Regions from separate parts of the Pseudarthrobacter sp. C1 genome, predicted to be linked through region 1. Evidence: riboswitches for the same ligand, from Rfam matches in the RefSeq annotation. Region 1 holds a riboswitch; each other region holds the start of a gene.

The links. A riboswitch is a leader RNA that binds a small molecule or an ion and turns the genes downstream of it on or off. The one in region 1 is predicted to bind cyclic di-AMP.
Region 2: linked by a shared signal. The riboswitch ahead of U7114_RS02400 (C40 family peptidase) and the one ahead of U7114_RS17520 (hypothetical protein) in region 1 are both predicted to bind cyclic di-AMP.
Region 3: linked by a shared signal. The riboswitch ahead of U7114_RS08400 (LysM peptidoglycan-binding domain-containing protein) and the one ahead of U7114_RS17520 (hypothetical protein) in region 1 are both predicted to bind cyclic di-AMP.

The regions. Positions count from the first base shown of each region.
Region 1 is NZ_JAYESK010000013.1:8,039-12,463, forward strand. Features, by position in the region: gene U7114_RS17500 (nucleoside deaminase) at 1-229, opposite strand, end outside; gene U7114_RS17505 (phosphatase PAP2 family protein) at 313-1,095, shown strand; gene upp (uracil phosphoribosyltransferase) at 1,108-1,743, shown strand; gene U7114_RS17515 (glyoxalase superfamily protein) at 1,804-2,193, shown strand; gene U7114_RS17520 (hypothetical protein) at 2,209-2,904, opposite strand; cyclic di-AMP (ydaO/yuaA leader) riboswitch at 2,910-3,070, opposite strand; gene U7114_RS17525 (HAMP domain-containing sensor histidine kinase) at 3,166-4,425, opposite strand, start outside.
Region 2 is NZ_JAYESK010000001.1:545,724-550,148, reverse strand. Features, by position in the region: gene U7114_RS02405 (M23 family metallopeptidase) at 1-683, shown strand, start outside; cyclic di-AMP (ydaO/yuaA leader) riboswitch at 796-993, shown strand; gene U7114_RS02400 (C40 family peptidase) at 1,064-1,735, shown strand; gene U7114_RS02395 (NlpC/P60 family protein) at 1,895-2,662, shown strand; gene U7114_RS02390 (HNH endonuclease) at 2,923-3,423, shown strand; gene mobA (molybdenum cofactor guanylyltransferase) at 3,473-4,114, shown strand; gene U7114_RS02380 (DUF6457 domain-containing protein) at 4,131-4,424, shown strand; gene U7114_RS02375 (molybdopterin molybdotransferase MoeA) at 4,421-4,425, shown strand, end outside.
Region 3 is NZ_JAYESK010000004.1:162,682-167,106, reverse strand. Features, by position in the region: gene U7114_RS08410 (TraR/DksA family transcriptional regulator) at 1-80, opposite strand, end outside; gene U7114_RS08405 (lytic transglycosylase domain-containing protein) at 101-1,441, opposite strand; cyclic di-AMP (ydaO/yuaA leader) riboswitch at 1,681-1,881, shown strand; gene U7114_RS08400 (LysM peptidoglycan-binding domain-containing protein) at 1,885-2,709, shown strand; gene U7114_RS08395 (protein adenylyltransferase SelO) at 2,857-4,332, opposite strand; gene U7114_RS08390 (ribonuclease Z) at 4,329-4,425, opposite strand, start outside.

The DNA of each region.
Region 1 (4,425 bases):
GCACTGAAAGCTGGCGCAACCGTTCTGCCGCCTCCCGGATGGCAACCATCTCGGCGTGGGCGGTGGGATCACCAAGCTCCTCCCGCTGGTTCCGGCCGGAACCCAGCACGGCGCCGTCGGGCCCTATGACCACCGCACCAATCGGCACATCCTCCGTAGCAAGGGCGCGGCGGGCCTCGGCCAGGGCAAGGCCCATCCACGCGTCGTGTTTTTTATCTGCGGAGACCATGGCTCAATGATAGTTTCGTGGGATAACCCGAGCCCGTGACGCCCCAGACGCCGGGAGGCACAGTGAGCACCGTCCGAGACCGCATGGACAAGTGGATCAAGCCCTATGCCGCCTTGTGGCTGACCCTGATCATCGGCGGAACACTGGTGGTCACCTTGGCCCTGCTCGGTGCGGAGGTATACGCGAATGTAGTGGACGAGGAGGGGCTGGCCAGCCTGGATATTCCCGCGCTGGAATACTCCCAGTCGCTGCGGAATCCCGAGGTGGACGCCTTCGCCACCGGCTTTACCAACGTGGGCGGGGGGATCGGCATGCCCATTCTCGCCAGCATCCTCACCGCGTGGCTGACATTACTGAGCAGGACGTGGCGGCCCATCGTCCTGGTGGGCGGCGCTGCCCTCGTTTCCACAACTGCCACCACCCTCGGCAAGCGACTGGTCGGCAGGACCCGTCCGGACCATTCGGAGGCGGTGCCGCCCTATGAGACCACACCGTCCTTCCCGAGCGGACACACGCTGAACACAACTGTGGTGATAGGCGTCCTGGTCTATCTGATGTGCCTCCAGTTCCAAATCCTGTGGGCTAGGATCGCCGCGATAACGGCCGGAGCCATCTTCATCATCGCCATGGGCCTGAGCAGGGTTTTCCTGGGACACCATTGGTTGACCGATGTGATGGCCGGCTGGTTCCTTGGCCTTGCGTGGGTGTCCATGGTGATCCTCGCCCACCGGCTGTTCCACCTGATACGCCGCCGCGAGCACGCGGGCCCTGCGCCCACGTTTGAACACCCCGTCCTCCGCGAGGACCACACCGGGGAGCCGGAGGCCAGCGGCGAAGTGCCGGGGAGGGGGCCGGCGGCCGGGTGATAGTTTTGACCAATGCGCACTCTCGTTGTGGACCACCCGCTGGTCGCCCATAAGCTCACTGTCCTCCGCGACAAAAACACTCCGTCCCCGGTCTTCCGGCAGCTGACGGAGGAGCTGGTGACGCTCCTCGCCTACGAGGCAACGCGCGAGGTCCGCACCGAGCCCGTCACCATCGAAACGCCCGTCAGCACCACCGTGGGCACGGCGTTCACCAAGCCCACCCCGCTGGTGGTGCCCATCCTGCGCGCGGGCCTTGGAATGCTCGAGGGCATGACCAAGCTCGTCCCCACCGCTGAAGTGGGCTTCCTCGGCATGGCCCGTGACGAGGAAACCCTGGACATCATCACGTACGCCGAGCGCCTGCCTGAGGACCTTACCGACCGGCAGATCTTCGTCCTGGACCCCATGCTGGCCACCGGCGGGACGCTGCGCGAAGCCATCAAGTTCCTGTTCAAGCGCGGCGCCTCTGATGTCACCTGCATCTGCCTGCTTGCTGCTCCGGAAGGACTGGCGAAGCTGGAGGAAGAACTCTCCGGCGCCAACGTCACCATCGTGCTGGCCTCCATCGACGAAAGGCTCAACGAGAAGTCCTACATCGTTCCTGGCCTCGGCGACGCAGGCGACCGGCTGTACGGCATCGCAGGCTAAGGACATCGCAGGCTAAAGCCAGGCCTTTCCTGTTCCCGGCCGCAGGGCTAGCCTGTGCGGATGGACTGGAAACTGGAACTGGTGTTTGTCCCTGTGTCCGACGTGGACCGGGCCAAGGATTTCTACGTCAACAAGGTGGGGTTCAATGCCGATTTCGATCAGCGGCCCACGGACTCCATCCGCTTTGTCCAGCTGACTCCTCCCGGCTCGGCCTGCTCCATCTGCATCGGGGAAGGGCTCACGGACGCGCCTCCGGGTACCGGCTCGAACCTCCAGCTCGTGGTCAGCGACATCCAGGCTGCCTACGAGCACCTGAAGGGCAACGGGGTGGACGTGAGCGAAGTGGACGTGCAGGACTGGGGCCATTTTGTGTACTTCGCGGATCCGGACGGGAACCGGTGGGCCGTCCAGTACATCCCCGGCCGGGACGCGGGGGAGCAGCAGAAGTAGGTTACTGCATCCCGCCTAGTACCAGTTGTTCGACAAGTGGAAGTTCAGTGCACCACACGGCGACTGGTAGCGCTCCTGGATGTAGTTCAGGCCCCAGTTAATCTGCGTGCGGTAGTTGGTGAGGTAGTCGGCTCCGGCGCTGGCCATCTTCTCAGCCGGCAGGGACTGGACGATGCCGTAGGCGCCGCTGCTCGGGTTGGTGGCCGTGGTGGTCCAGTCCGATTCCTTGGTCCAGAGGGTCTGCAGGCACTGCATCTGGTCCGGAGCCCAGCCATAGGAAGCCAGCTGGCCTGCGGCGTACGCCTGGGCGCCTGCGGGATCATTAACCGCGACGACGGGTGCGGGCTCGGGTGCCGGGGCCGGAGCGGGTTCCGGCGCAGGAGCCGGTGCGGGCTCGGCAACGGGAGCAGGTTCGGCTGCCTGCGGGACAACGTTGATCTGCTCGGCTGCGGGCTCAGGCGCAGGGTTGGCCCGGATTTCGCTCTGCTCCATGCTCAGCTTGGAATGGGACTCCGAAGCCTGCGCCCCGGTGGCTGCCACGCGGGCACCCGTGTCGGTGGCCTGGCCCGCAGCGCCAACTCCAACAAGTAGGGCGCAGGATGCTGCCAGCAGCCCGGCGCGCCGGCCGACGGAGGGGAATTTGCCTGCTGCACGCGTGGAGCGTGCATCCGTGCCTGAATTCGGGCGTGGTTTTACAAGGAACTTGGACATAATAGATCGCCTCTCACACCTGCGGAGTTAGCTGTCGGGTTCGGATGAGGGCATCCGGCCGCACGGAAAAAACACGTGCAGGCTTAACCCCAAGGGCAGTCAGTGCCCGGGACGGTGGGTCCCCCGCCTCTGCCGTTGTTCAAGAGGAATCCGGGAAGTGGCAGAGCTTGGCGTCAACCCGGGATATGCGGCCCGAACGGGGACCGCACCCATTCGACGGTACAGGAGTTCAGCGCATAAGTCACATTTTGGTAACGGAGGTCACGATGACGGCGCGCCGCCTTGTGCCATTCCCCGCATGAGGGGTATCCGCAGGGCGAACTGCGTGCGGCCGGGTTGCGACGTCACCGTTACCCGTCCGCCGTGGGCCTCAACAATGGACTCGACGATGGACAAGCCCAAACCGCTGGTTCCTTCAGCGGCGGACGCGCCGGGCGCGCTGGTCCCCGCACGTGCCGCGTCTGCGCGGGCAAACCGGGCGAAGACCTGGTCCACGAACTCCGGCGGTATGCCGCCGCCGTCGTCCGTTACGGTCACCACTGCGGCGCCCTCCGGCGTTTTCTCCACCCCCGTTACCACCGTGGTTCCCGGAGGGGTGTGCTTGCGGGCGTTGGAGAGCAGGTTCATCAGCACCTGCCGCAGCTGGGACGGATCCCCGTTCACCACCACCGGCTCGTCGGGGAGCTCCAGCCGCCAGGTGTGCCCTGGCGCCATGACCTTCTCATCGCTGACGCCTTCCACCACCAGCTGGGTCAGGTCCACCTCGGCAAGCTTCAGCGGCTGGCCCTCGTCGAGCCGCGCGAGCAGCAGGAGATCCTCCACCAAAGCGGTCATCCGTTCCGACTGGCTTTGCACCCGTGCCAGCGACTTCTCCCCGTCCGGAGTGAAGTTTTCCGTCATTCTCATCAGTTCGGTGTAGCCGCGGATGGCGGTCAGCGGCGTGCGCAGCTCATGGGAGGCGTCAGCCACGAACTGCCGGACCTTGGTCTCGCTCTTCTGCCGCGCCTGCAGCGCATTCGCAACGTTGTCCAGCATGAGGTTCAGCGCGTGCCCCACGCTGCCCACCTCAGTTCCAGGGTTGGAGTTCGACGGCGGGACGCGAACGGCGAGTGCCACCTCGCCGGCGTCCAGGGGCAGCTGCGAAACCCGGGTGGCCACCTCGGAGAGCTGTTCAAGGGGCTTCATGGTGCGGCGGATCAGGACCGTGCCCACCAGCCCGATCAGGAGCAACCCGCCCAGCGAGACGAACACGAAGGTCCACACCAGGGACGTCAGCGTGCTCTCCTTGGCGGCCAGGGGGAGCCCTGTGACCAGGACGTCGCCGAAACTGGTCTTGACCGCAATCAGCCGGTAGTCACCGTTTGAGAGCGTGCGGTCAACGGGCCGGGCATCGGTGGCCAGTGCGAGCAGGACCTGCTTGTCCTCGGAGGACAGCGCAGAGCGCGTAGTGTCCGGGGCCAGGAAGCCGGCGCTGTTGACCTGGCCGTTGAGGATGCGGGCGTTCAGTGTTCCCACGCTTTG
Region 2 (4,425 bases), on a different contig from region 1:
AGTTCGCTGCTGCGAGCGGAATCGGCCAGAAGGCCGGAATCGCACTCGCAGCCACAGGCCTGGTGCTGACCGTGACGGTGCCGGCCACCAGCCCCGTGATGGCCACCGACGCTCCCGGTGTTACTCCGATGGCAGCCTCAGCCGTCACGCCGCAGCCGCAGATCTCAGCCGAGGCCGGTGCCCAGATCGATTTCAGCCGTTCCGCCGTGGTCACCCAGGCGGATCCGGACGGCAAGCTCAAGCAGCTTCTCAGTGCCCAGTCCGCCGGCTCGGTGTCACGTGCTGCCTCGGCAGGAAGCCTCGGCGCTCCACTGGCCACGCTGACCACAGCGTCCCCCTTCGGCTACCGCGTCAGCCCGATCACCGGTGGCTCAGGCGACTTCCACCGCGGCCAGGACTATGTGGCCCAGTGCGGTACGTCGGTCTTCGCTGCCGCCACCGGTACCGTGACCTTCGTGGGCTGGCACCAGTTCGGCGGCGGAAACCGCGTTGTGGTGGACCACGGCAACGGCCTGGAAACCACGTACAACCACCTCTCCTCCTTCAGCGTGAGGGAGGGGCAGACCGTCTCGCGCGGGGACGTAATTGCCCTTAGCGGGACCACGGGCGCCTCCACGGGCTGCCACCTCCACTTCGAGGTGCAGGTCAACGGCGAAGTGGTCGATCCGACTGGCTGGCTGTAGTCAAGTGACGGTGAACTATCAGATGATCGTGACTTGCCGTGACCTGAATGTGACATTCACTCAAAACTGCTGTACCGTCTAACTCGCGTCAACTTTTCCGAAGTTGACGCTCTTGTGCGGATTGCCTAACTCTGCCACCGCTCAAGGTCCGTTCGCATTTCATCGTCTGGCAGGGGCGGGGGAACCAATTTTGGTCTTGGCTTTGGCTAAGACCTTGGGGTTAAGTCGCAAAACTTCCTTGGAAGCAGCGCGGCCGGGTGACTCCCATCCGAATCCGACAGCTCACCTCGCAGGCATTGGGAGAGGCTACCTTCGTGTCTTCACGCAATAATTCTGCGCGCCACCGTGCGCAAACGGTTCGTACCAACCCCTTGGACACTATGTCCAAGGCTGTTAGTGCCAATGCCGGGACAGTAGGTCGCCAGGCTGCCGTTATCGCCGCAGCTTCCGGTCTTATCCTCAGCATGGGCCTGCCCGCCAACGCAGCGGACACCACCGCTGGTGTTTCCGCTTCCACCGAGTCCGGCTCCGCGCAGGCTGCCCTGGCAGTCACCGCAGCCCCCACGGCCACCGTGTCGTTCGAGCGGCCCGTGGTCAAGACCACTGCCGCCCCGAAGCCGGAGCGGGTGCGCCCACAGTCCACCGCCACGGAAACGGGCGCAGCGTCGAGTTCGGAGTCTGCAGCGGACAAGCTGGCCAAGACTGTCTCTTCCGCTTCCACCTCAGGCATTGCTGCCATCGCCTACACGGGCATTGGCAGCCCCTACGTCTGGGGCGGCACCAGCCCGGTCACCGGATGGGACTGCTCCGGCTTCACCCAGTGGGTTTACGCCCAGGCCGGCATCAGCATCCCCCGCGTCAACGCCTGGACTGCCATGACCCCCACCTCCACCCCGCAGCCCGGCGACCTGGTCATGCAGAACGGCGGAGCGCACGTCGGCATCTACGTCGGCAACGGCATGATGGTCAGCGCGCTCAACCCCTCCCAGGGCACGCTGCTCCACGCCGTAGCCGCCACCGGCACCTCTTCGTTCTTCACCATCAGCAAATAGTTCTTGGACCCTCGGGTCCAAGAACTATTTCTTTGCTCCACCACGCTTTCCGCTAACACCACATCCCCGTTCGGGGCGTGCCGGCGTACCCCCAAGATGCCGGCGCGTCCACATCCCTTGGTGCCCACAACGGCCTGAGGAAAACGAAAGAGAGAACTGATGACTACTCGTGCTACCGCACGGCATCGCGCCGAGGTCACCAAAACCAGCTCAATCGCCATCATCGCCAAGGCTGTCGGCGAGAACGCCGGCGGCGTAGGCCGCCAGGCCGCTGTCATCGCCGCCGCTTCCGGCCTGGTACTGACCAGCGGCATCGCGGCGAACGCTGCCGACTCCAACGTCCAGCGCGACTCCGCTCCGGCTTCCACCCTGGAAGTTGAATCCGCCGTCGAAGCCCCCATCTCCGCGGCCTCCACGATCAACATCACCTTCGAAAAGCCCGCCGTCACCACCACGCCGGCCCCGGTTATCGAAGAACCCGCACCTGTCGAGGTCCAGGAGGCCGAGCCGGCCCCCGTCGCCCAGCCTGCTGCTCCCAAGGTCACGGCCAAGGTTTCCACGGCCTCGGCCCCGGCCGCCGCTCCCACTGCTTCCGCCAGCGGCAAGGGTGCAGCCATCCTGTCGGCTGCATACGCCCAGCTGGGTGTTATGCAGGACTGCACCATGCTGGTCACGAACTCCCTGGCAGCAGTGGGGATCAACTTCCACGACTGGCCTGCAGGCTACCTCTCCCTGGGTCGCACCGTCAGCGCTGCCGAGGCGCAGCCCGGCGACCTGATCTACTACGCCGACGGCGGTGCCGGCATGGCACACATTGCTGTCTACGCAGGCAACGGCCAGGCCGTCCACGGTGGCTACAACGGAAACCAGACGGTGGTCTTCAGCGCCAACGTCGGCTCCGGCCCCGTGTTCATCCGAGTGAACTGACCCGCCAGTTCCGGCGGTCCGACCAGGACTCAAAAGAACCCTTGCCCTCACGGCAAGGGTTCTTGCCTTTTAACTGCCGGCTGCTCCAGCCGTTCAGTATGCGCCGCCTGACTGGATCGACACGACCGTTCAGGGAAAGGGCGATTAGCCGATCGCGCGCTTCTATGTTTACTCTTGTGGTGTCGATCCATAGCCCGGACATGCCGAGGGCAGCCGGCCCTCGTGCCCCTGGACGGGTGCGGCCGTGAAGAGGTACGTGCATGCGCACTCTCGTTCTGAATGCTGGGTATGAGCCCCTGGCGGTGATCACTTTCCGCCGGGCGCTGGTGCTTGTGCTCACGGGCAAGGCCAGCGTGGTTGCCGAAGGCGATGATCCCGTGGTGGGACCGCAGGAAATCCTGGGCCGTCCCTCGGTGATTCTCCTGAACCGTTACATCCGGCCGAGGTACAACCAGGCCACTGCTGTCAGCCGCCGCGGAGTGCTCAGGCGCGACGGCCACAGATGCGCGTACTGCGGTAAAGCGGCCCACACCATCGACCACGTCCACCCCAAGTCCCGGGGCGGCGAGGACTCCTGGGAGAACCTGGTGGCGGCCTGCCTGCGCTGCAACAACGTCAAGGGCGACCATACGCCGGCGGAAATGGGCTGGAAACTGCGTTTCGTCCCGGAGCCACCGCATGGAACCATCTGGCAGATCAAGGAACTTGAGAAGCCCACTCCAGCCTGGGATCCGTTCCTTCTGCCGGAGCGGGCCGCCTGACCGGAACCTTCGGCACGCCCGCAGCGCCGCCGATGGCTAGGCTGGGGGCATGGAACAGAAGCGGCTGGACTTCAATGCAGTGATCCTGGCCGGCGGCCGGTCTTCCCGGTTGGGCGGGGTGCCGAAACAGGGCTTGGTTTTCCATCATGACACCCTCCTCCAGCGCGCCCTGGCCGCTGCAGCGGATGCTGCGCGGACGGCGGTGGTGGGCCCGGACGCCGGACATTCTGTCCCCGGGGTGCTTTTCTGCCGGGAAGAGCCGGAGTTCGCGGGGCCGGCAGCTGCCATCTCCGCCGGACTTGACGCCTTGGCCCGGGACGGACACGAGGCGGAGTTCACTTTGGTGCTGGCGTGTGACATGCCGCTGGTCCGGGACGCAGTGGAGGCACTGGTGGCGGCCATGGTTTCGACGAACGCAGACGGCGCCATGGCACGCGCGGAAGACGGCCGGCTCCAGCCTCTGGCCGGTTTTTACCGCACGGCTGCGTTAAAAACCTCGGCGGCGCAGCTCTCGTCCCGTGGCGCCCTTATTAACGGCTCCGTGCGCTCCCTCCTTGCTAGTCTGGAGGTGCAGCCTGTCACCGTCCCTGCAGGTTCCACGGCAGACGTGGACACCTGGGATGATGCCGCCGCACTAGGGATTGCCGCCGGCAACCAGGACAAAGGCCAGGACCGGCGCAGCCGCAGTTAAATAGGGAGGCACGTTCGTGAAAAGCCAGGATGAAACGCTGGAGGAGTGGTGCAGGTCCCTCCTCCAGGCCTATGAACTGGAGGACGTCCAGGTGGACGTCAACGCCATCCTTGCCTTGGCCGGTGTGGCCGCCCACTCGGTGGTCCGTCCGGCCGCGCCCCTGACGACGTTTATTGCCGGGTATGCCGCCGGCCTGGCGTCCGGCTCGGGCCGGGCACCCAATGCTGCTTCCATGGAGTCCGCCCTGGCCGTGGCCCGTTCCCTGGCTGCCGACTACGATGCTGAAGCCGCCGGGGCTCCCGGCGAATGAC
Region 3 (4,425 bases), on a different contig from region 1:
GCGCGGAGCGCCGGGAGCAGTGCCACCTTCCGCTTCCGCTCCTCCTCGAGGAGGACGCGGAATCTTTCGAAATCAGGCATGGGAAAAGCCTAGCGCGGTGTCAGTACCAATTCCTGGCCACGGAGTGGTTCCACGCCGAGCAGGGGGAACCGTACCGTTCGCGGATATAGCCAAGGCCCCACTCGATCTGCGTCCGGTAGTTGGTCAGCCAATCGCTGCCGGCGCTGGAATACTTGCCCGGCGGCAGCGCCTGCGGGATGCCGTAGGCACCGGAGTACGGGTTGGTGGCCGTTGTCAGCCAGTTCGATTCCTTGGTCCAAAGCCGGGCAAGGCAGAGGAACTGGTCCGATCCCCAGCCATAGGCCCCCAGCCTGCCCGAGGCGTAGCTTTTGGCACCGGCAGGATCGTTGACCGCACCCGCAGGAGCAGAGGGAATTACGACGGCGGGCGGGCTGGGCGGCGCGGCAGGCGCCGGAGCGGGGACAGGCGGAGCAGGATCCGGCGGCGCAGGGTTGCCGGCCGGAGGATTTTCAGGTGCCGGATCGGCAGGAGCCGGACGCACGGGGGCGGGAGCAGCAGATGGCTGCGCCTTTGCCGCCGCGGCGGCTGCGGCAGCCCGTCGTCGTGCCTCTTCCCCGGCCGCGGCCCTTTTCGCCTCCTGCGCTGCTTCATAAGCGGCCAGAGCCGCCTGTCCACGCCGGAATTCACCCTCAACCGCCGCCGTCGTGCCCTTCAGGGACGCCAACTGCTCGGTCAGCTCCCGGCTGCGCTGCTGTTCTTCCGTAAGCTGGCGTGCCATGGCTTCCTGGGCCGATCGGGCCGCCGCAAGCTTTTCCGCCGCCTCGTCGGACAGCCGTTCACGCTCGGCCCGGGCGGCTTTCTCCTGATCGGCCAGCGAAGCCGTAACTTTCCCCGCGGCGGCTGCCTTGTCCACAAGGCCCGCCGTTTTGCCGCCCACCAGATGCACCACGTTGAGCCCGTGGACATTGTTGTTCCCGATCGCATCAAGGGCCACGAAGAACCCCATGTTCGTACCGCCCGTTTTGTAGGACTGGGCGGCCAGGGCTCCGATGCCCTTCCTGTGGCGGATGAGTTCGGCTTTGGCGGTCCCGGCCTGTTCCGCCAGCGACTCCACTCGGGCAGTGGATGCTGCCAACGCGGCATCAGCCGCTGCAGACTCAGCGGCTGACGCCACCGCCGCGTTGCCCAAGGCCTCCGACTGCGCCTGCAGCCCGTCCAACAGGCCTGCGATCATACCGATCTCTTTTTCCGTGCCGGCCTCGGTCAGCTTGGCCCGCTCCACGTCCTCCCACGAGGGGTAGCCACCAGGCGGAACGCCCTCGGCCGCGCCGGCCGGAGTCAGCCAGACGCTGCCGGCGAGGGCGGCGGCCAGCAGTGTCCCGGGCAGGCGGTGCCGGGCATTTAGAACGGAACGGGACATAGTTCGGAAGCTTACCGGCTTCAACCTTCACTTCAAGGATGAGGGGCCTGCATCGTTATACAGCAGAGACAAGCCATCGACTTTCCACGGTGAAAGCCTGAGCGTGCGCGCAGTGCCCGCGACCCAGAGTCGGTTCGTTTGCATAAACCGAGAGGAGAACCTCGCATGTTACCCAAACGTGACAATCGGCGCCGGGGCGGGTTATGGTCTTAAGGTGTCCCTCCCAGACGGGACATTCCCCTCAGCTTGCCGAGCCCTGCCGCTGAACCGGGAACCATCGCTATCCAGCTGGCAGGGACGGGGGAACCAAGTTTCCACGGCCTCTCAAGAGGCCTTGGGGTTAAGTCGCTGGCGCCTCCGTTCCTTTCGGAGTTGCTCCCGGCCGGGTATCTCCAGCCCGAACCCGACAGCTCACCCCGCAGGCATGGGAGAGGCGATCAACTGTGTCAAAAATTTCCACCACCGCCCGTCACCGCGCAACTCCGGCCCGCTCCATCGTCCTCGAAGGACTGGCTGTTTCGGCCAAGTCGCAGGCCAGGACCCTGGGCCGTCCGGCACTCGCCGTGGCAGCCGCATCCGGCATTGCTTTCGGCGTCGGCGCCCCGGCGCACGCCGGCGTGACCGGTCCGGACACCACCGAGACCACTAACGTCCAGGCCTCCGCCGCAGCAGTTGCAGCCCCCGCTGCGGCAGCCGGCACCGTCCACACGGTGGTAACCGGCGACACGCTGGGCGCCATCTCGTCCGCCTACGGCGTGGCCCTGGGCGATGTCCTGGCAGCCAACGGGCTTTCAATCTCCGCGGTTATCTACCCCGGCGACCAGATCCAGATCCCGGGTGCAGGCTACGCCCCGGCAGCTCCGGCCGCCGCACCCGCCCCGGCACCCGTCCAGACCGCCGCTGCCACGGCACCGGCGAACACGGGGATGAACTTGTCCTACGCCTCTGCCAGCACCGGCACGGGCACCGGAGCAGCAATTCTCGCCTCGGCTTACAGCCAGGTGGGCGTCGGCCAGGACTGCACCGCGATGGTGGAGAACGCCCTGCGTTCCGTTGGCCTGAGCGTCGGCGACCTGGCTCCCACCCAGTTCTTCCAGTACGGCACTGTTGTGGGTTCCCCCGCTCCCGGTGACCTCGTGATCACGGCCGGCCACGTGGGCGTTTACGCCGGCGACGGCCAGGTTGTCAGCGGCGGCGTGAACGGTTACAGCACCGAAGTCCACTCCATCAGCTGGCTGAGCGGCGCTTCCTTCGTCCGCGTAGCGTAACCAACGGCGACGGGGCAGTCCGCTCGCAGCGGGGCAGTCCCACCCTGTGGAAGGGGCTGGAAGGGGCGGCAGCCGGGTTTACCGGCTGCCGCCCCTTCCACGTTCTTAAGGGTCCTTGGGGCTCCCTTGGCTCCGCTGGAATTACGGCTAGGTGCCGCAGAAGGTCCGGTATTTGCCGAAGTCCTCCGGCGGTCCTTCCGTGTAGCGTTCCAGCCCCGGACGCTCCTGGAACGGGGACCGGACAACCTCAAGGAGGCGGTTAAACGGGTCAAGATCGCCCTCGGTGGCAGCGGCCAGTGCTTCCTCCACCAGGTGGTTCCTGGGGATGTACGCGGGGTTCACGCTGTCCATGAGTTCGGCGTCGGGCTTCAGCGCGGCCCAGCGTCCGGCCCAGGCATCGAAAGTCCCCAGGTCCGGCACCATGCCGCGGGCAGGCCTGGAGTTGCCCCGGGCGGCCTGTCCAAGGTTCCGGAAGAATTGCGTGTAGTCAACGGGTCCGTCCTTCAGCAGGCCGATCACGCCATCCACAAGGTCCGAGGCTTCGTCACGTTCCGGGCCTGCCGCAGGGCCGGCAGGCACGCCGAGCTTGGCCTTCATGCCCTCGAACCAGGCATCACTGTACCGGCCGCGGAACGTGCCTAGGGCCTCCACCGCGGGGCCGACAGCCTGTTCCTGGTCTTCGTTGAAGAGCGGCAGCATGGCCTCAGCGAGCCGGGCCAGGTTCCACTCGGCTACCACGGGCTGGTTCGCGTAGGCATAGCGGCCGCCTACATCGATGGAGCTATACACGGCGGCGGGATCAAACGCGTCCATGAATGCGCAGGGCCCGTAGTCGATGGTTTCCCCGGAGATGGTCATGTTGTCCGTGTTCATGACCCCGTGCACGAAGCCCACCAGCATCCACTTGGCCACGAGCTCCGCCTGGGCGGCGACCACTGCTTCAAACAGCGCCAGGTAGGGCTGTTCGGACCGGGCTGCAGCCGGATAGTGCCTGCTGATGGCGTGGTCCGCCAGCCGGCGCAGCAGGTCCATGTTCTCCGTGGCCCGGGCGTATTGGAAGCTGCCCACGCGGAGGTGGCTGCTGGCCACACGGGCCAGGACGGCGCCCGGCAGCATCGTGTCCCGGCGCACCGGCCGCCCGGTGGCTACGACGGCCAGGGCCCGCGTGGTGGGAATGTTCAGGGCGTGCATGGCCTCGCTCACAAGGTACTCCCGCAGCATCGGGCCGATGACGGCCCGGCCGTCGCCCGCGCGGGCGAAAGGTGTACGGCCGGAACCCTTCAGGTGCACATCCCGCAAGCGCCCGCCGTCGGCAACTATTTCGCCCAGCAGCAGCGCGCGGCCGTCGCCGAGCAGCGGTGAGTAGCCACCGAACTGGTGCCCGGCGTACGCCTGGGCTACGGGGGTCGCACCCGGGGGGAGGTAGTTGCCCAGCAGGAGGCGCACGCCTTCCGGCGTCCGCAGGTAGTCGGGTGCCAGCCCCAGCTCGGTCGCCAGCGCGTCGTTAAGGACCAAGAGTTCAGGCTCCGGCGCTTCCTCCGCCTGCCACGGAACGGCCAGCTCCGCCAGTTCACGGGCAAAGCGGCCCTCGAAGACGACAGTTGATTCTGCTGCAGCAGTCATGGGTTAACCCTATCGCCGTCGCTTGTCCGGCCGTTGATGAGCTCATCGGTGACCTCCCCGGCTCGAGGAATGGCATGGCCTGGCAGAGCGGTC